2 regions of the Streptomyces sp. NPDC040545 genome follow, and region 2 is predicted to be linked to the other one. Evidence: riboswitches for the same ligand, from Rfam matches in the RefSeq annotation. Region 2 holds a riboswitch; the other holds the start of a gene.
What was found. Region 2 has a riboswitch for guanidine ahead of ACZ573_RS10210 (Ohr family peroxiredoxin). Riboswitches for the same ligand answer to the same signal wherever they lie in the genome.
Positions count from the first base shown of each region.

Region 1 (2,191 bases), on a different contig from region 2:
ACAGGTTGTCCGTGAAGTCGCAGGCCTGCTTCGTGCAGCCCGGGGTCAGCGCGGACGGGTAGAAATAGACGATCACCTTGCGGCCCTTGTGGCCGGCGAGCGAGACCTCGTTGCCGTCCGCATCGGGCAGGGTGAAGGCGGGGGCGGTGTCGCCCGGCTGGAGCCGCTCGCTCATCGTGACACTCTCCTCGGGAGGGGATCGGTATGCCATGAGACTAAGCTGACAGACTGTTCATGGCGGACTACGCCCCACACGACCACGACGACGGAGGCAGCGCGGTGCCGGAAGCCAGGACCCCCGCACAGATCGAGGCGGACATCGTCCGCCGCCGTGAGCAGCTCGCCGAGACGCTCGACGAGATCGGCGTGCGCATGCACCCGAAGACGATCATCGGGGACGCGAAGGCACGGGTCGCCTCGACCGTCGACCAGACCGCCGGGCGGGCCTTCGCCACGGTGAACCGGATCGTGACGGACCTGCGCGACGGTCTGCGCTACGACGACGGGGCTCCGCGCGTCGACCGGATCGTTCCCGCGGCGCTGGTCGCGGTGAGCTTGGTCGGGCTGCTCGTGGTGTCGGCGCGCCGCAAGCGCGGATGACCCTGAGCGGTACGGGACGGGCGCGGGCAGGTAGGTTCGGGGCGTGAGCGAGAACACCACCCACGACAAGCTGCCCATTCGCATGCTGCACGACCGCGTGCTCGTGAAGTCCGATCTGCCGGAGGGCGAGCGCCGCTCGGGCGGCGGCATCCTGATTCCCGCGACGGCCGCGGTGGGCAAGCGGCTGGCCTGGGCCGAGGTGGTCGCGGTCGGGCAGAACGTGCGTACGGTCGAGCCCGGTGACCGGGTGCTGTACGACCCCGAGGACCGCGCCGAGGTCGAGGTGCGGGGTGCGACGTACGTGCTGATGCGCGAGCGGGACCTGCACGCCGTGGCCGCGGAGCGGCTGGAGGGGGCGGAGGACTCCACCGGGCTGTACCTGTAGGTCGCAGAAGGGGCTGGTGGCGCAGGTCACCGGCCCTTTTTGCTGCCTTTTGCTACGGTGGAGGAGAACCCGACGAGACGCGCCGTACCGGGTACGACAAGACGACGCACCCCGTATCGCTCGATGTCTCGGAGGTGCCGTCATGGCATGGGTTCTTCTTCTCGTCGCCGGTCTGCTCGAAGTCGGCTGGTCGATCGGCATGAAGTTCACCGAAGGTTTCACCCGGCTGTGGCCCAGTGTGTTCACGGGTGCCGGGATCGTCGCGAGCATGGTGCTGCTGTCGTACGCCGCGAAGACCCTGCCCATCGGTACGGCGTACGGGGTGTGGGTGGGCATCGGCGCGGCCGGCGCGGCCGTGCTCGGTATGGCGGTGCTGGGTGAGCCCGTCACCGCCGCCCGGATCTTCTTCATCTGTCTGCTGCTGGTCGCCGTGGTGGGGCTGAAGGCGACCTCCGGTCACTGACCCGAGGTCTCTGACCCGGCTACTCCAGGAATGCCGACGGCGGGCGCAGGCCTTCCGCCGGTCCTCCGTCGCTGCCCTGTGCGCTGCCCTGTGCGCTGCCCTGGGTGCCGCCTTGGGTGCGGCCTTGTGTGCCCTGGGTGGTGCCGCCCTGGTCGCCTCCCTGGGTGGTGCCGCCGTTGTCCTGGCCTCCGTTGTCCTGGCCTCCGTTCGCCGGGCCGCCGTTGTCCTGGCCGCCCTGGTTCTGGCCTCCGTTGTTCTGTCCGCCCTGGTTGCGGCCGCCGGTCGAGTTCGACGGGGAGGGCCGGGTGGGGCGTTCGGGGGCGCTGGGCGAGGGTTCGCCGGGGGTTTCCTGCGGCGGGTTGGATTCCGGGCTGGGCGGCGGCGGGGGCTGGGCTGCGCCGGGCTGGAGTTCCAGGTCGAAGTCGACGGGGTCGGTGCCTTCCAGGGCGGTCTTGGTGTAGGCGGCCCAGATGCGGGCGGGGTAGCCGCCGCCGCCGATGTGGGCCTCGCCGAGGGCGCCGTAGAGCGATTCGAGGGTTCCGGTGTCGGGGTCCTGGCCCATCATCGAGATCACGGTGACCAGGTCCGGGGTGTAGGCCGCGAACCAGGCCGAGCGGTCGAGTTCGCCGGTGCCGGTCTTGCCCGCGGCGGGGTGGCCGGCGGCGAGGGCGGCCGTGCCGGTGCCGTTGTCCACGACGCTGGCCAGCACGGACGTGGTGGTGTCGGCGGCTTCGCGGCTGATG
Region 1 is NZ_JBVIWA010000037.1:5,563-7,753, reverse strand. It holds gene bcp (thioredoxin-dependent thiol peroxidase) at 1-175, opposite strand, end outside; gene ACZ573_RS37355 (DUF3618 domain-containing protein) at 280-600, shown strand; gene ACZ573_RS37350 (GroES family chaperonin) at 644-985, shown strand; guanidine-III (ykkC-III) riboswitch at 1,027-1,096, shown strand; gene ACZ573_RS37345 (DMT family transporter) at 1,128-1,448, shown strand; gene ACZ573_RS37340 (transglycosylase domain-containing protein) at 1,468-2,191, opposite strand, start outside.
Region 1: linked by a shared signal. The riboswitch ahead of ACZ573_RS37345 (DMT family transporter) and the one ahead of ACZ573_RS10210 (Ohr family peroxiredoxin) in region 2 are both predicted to bind guanidine.

Region 2 (2,191 bases):
CTCCGTCGACTGGCGCCAGGCCCTGGCGGGAGCGGTCCGCGAGGCCGCCGCCTGGGCGGCCGGCGCGGTGGACTACACGTACCGCCGCCCCTCGCGCCGGACACCCGCGCTCGGCGGCCGGGTGGTGCTGCCCAGTCTGCGCAGGCCGCTGCCGCGGGTGGCCGTCGTCATCGACACCTCGGGATCGATGGGTCCGGACGACCTCGCGGCCGCCCTCGCCGAAGTCACCGGCGTCCTGCGGGAGGTGGGCGTCGGCGGGAACCGGGTCGCCGTCCTCGCGTGCGACGCCGACGTGCATGCCGTGACCCGGGTGCGCAGTGCCGGAGAGGTGACCCTGGCCGGTGGCGGGGGCACGGACATGCGGGTCGGCATCGGTGCGGCCCTGGCCCTGCCCGACCGGCCGAACGTCGTGGTCGTGCTGACCGACGGGTACACGCCGTGGCCGGACGAGACACCGTCGTGCCGGCTGATCGCCGCACTGATCGGCAACACCCCGCCCGCGCCCCCGTCCTGGGTGGAGACGGTACGCGTCGACCCGGCCACGTGATCCCGGCCGGGATACGGCGACGAACGACACCCGCCGCCCTGCCGTCCCTGGCGGGACGAGGCACCAAGTGCGGTGCTGCTGGCACCCGCGGCAGAACTCCCGGTTCCCTGTGGGTGGCGGACGGCCGTCGCCCGCGCCGCGCCAATGCCCGGACGCACGGCTGATGTTGCCGGACCGGCAGCGCAAACGCGCCCTTCGACGACACGTCTTGTCACCCTCTGTGTTTAACAGTCCGCGAATCGGTAACAAGTTGTAGTGACAGGCAGTCAATACTCGACGAAAGGCAGGACCATGAACCTCGTCAACGTGCTCATCCTCGTCGCGGTCCTCGCACTTGTCGGCCTGCTGATCGCGGCCCCCAGCGCCACCGTGCGGCGCAACCCGTTCCCGGGCCGCCGACGGCGAGCCGACCACCACCGCCGCTCGGGCGCTCCGAGGTCGACCCGGGTACCCGGTCAGCGGGGCATCCAGCACCACGCGCCCTGACCCCGGGTCGGTGGTGGGTGAGGTACTTCACCGCGGGGGGTGGCCCCGGATCGCGGAGCGCGTTGCTAGATTGTCCGGCGGCCGGTCCACGGCCCCGGACGAGATGCGCCGTACCCGGTTACGCACGACGACGCGCGAGGTGCCGCACGAGCGGCGCCCTCCGCTGTCCGCACCCGGGCAGCGTACTCGTCGAGCAAGATGGGCCGTACGTCATGACCGTGCCACTCACCCACAGCCTGTACCGGACGACCGCGCACGCCGCGGGGGGACGTACCGGATCCGTCCGCACGGACGACGGACGCCTGGACGTCCGCCTCGCCCCGCCGCGCAAGAGGGTGCCCGGCACCACCAACCCCGAGCAGCTGTTCGCGGCCGGTTTCGCCGCCTGCTTCACCTCCGCGCTCGCGGAGGTCGCCGCCGAGTTCGGGGCGGACGCCTCCACGGCGCGCGTGGCCTGCGAGGTCCAGCTCGGCACCACGGACACGCCCGCGGGCTACGGCCTCGCGGTGGCGCTCACCGTCAGCCTGCCCGGGTGGCGGGCGGCGGACCTCCAGCCCCTGCTGCACCGGGCGGACGCGGTCTGCCCGTACTCGCAGGCCGTACGCGGCAACGTACCGCTGACGCTCCTGGCCGTGGACGGGCCCGCCGAGCCGGCCGGGGCTGCCGCCGATGACCGCGCCTGAGACCGGCCCGGGCGGCCCCGTCCCGGACGGCCCGGGCGTCCCGGTGCCCGAGCACGGTGCCTGGCTGCGGCGCGGCATCAGCCGTGACGGCGGACCTCTCGTCGAGGACCGCGAAGTGGTGTGGCTGCAGGCCGGGCCGTACTACGCCGACAGCCGGGGCTTCGCCGGTACGACGTCCTTCGACGGCTCCCAGGTGCACTTCCACCACCTCACGGGCGAGCCCGGCGAAGACGCCGGCACCTTGCGGTGGGACGGTGCGAACCTCGTCGAGCGGGGCACCAACCCGGACGGCAGCACCTTCCTGGAGATCTGGACCCCGCTGCCCGCCGCCGACGGCGCCTGCGGCTCCTGGTCCGGCCCGGACCACCACGTGGTGCGCGTCGGGCGCCACGTGGTGCATGTCGATTCCCGTGCCGGTACGTACTGGCGGCTGTAGCCCCGGGCAGTGGCCCGGGGCGTGGGCGCACCGTCAGGG
Region 2 is NZ_JBVIWA010000003.1:477,093-479,283, forward strand. It holds gene ACZ573_RS10200 (vWA domain-containing protein) at 1-547, shown strand, start outside; gene ACZ573_RS10205 (hypothetical protein) at 839-1,033, shown strand; guanidine-III (ykkC-III) riboswitch at 1,108-1,170, shown strand; gene ACZ573_RS10210 (Ohr family peroxiredoxin) at 1,246-1,716, shown strand; gene ACZ573_RS10215 (hypothetical protein) at 1,703-2,152, shown strand; gene ACZ573_RS10220 (peptidoglycan recognition protein family protein) at 2,186-2,191, opposite strand, start outside.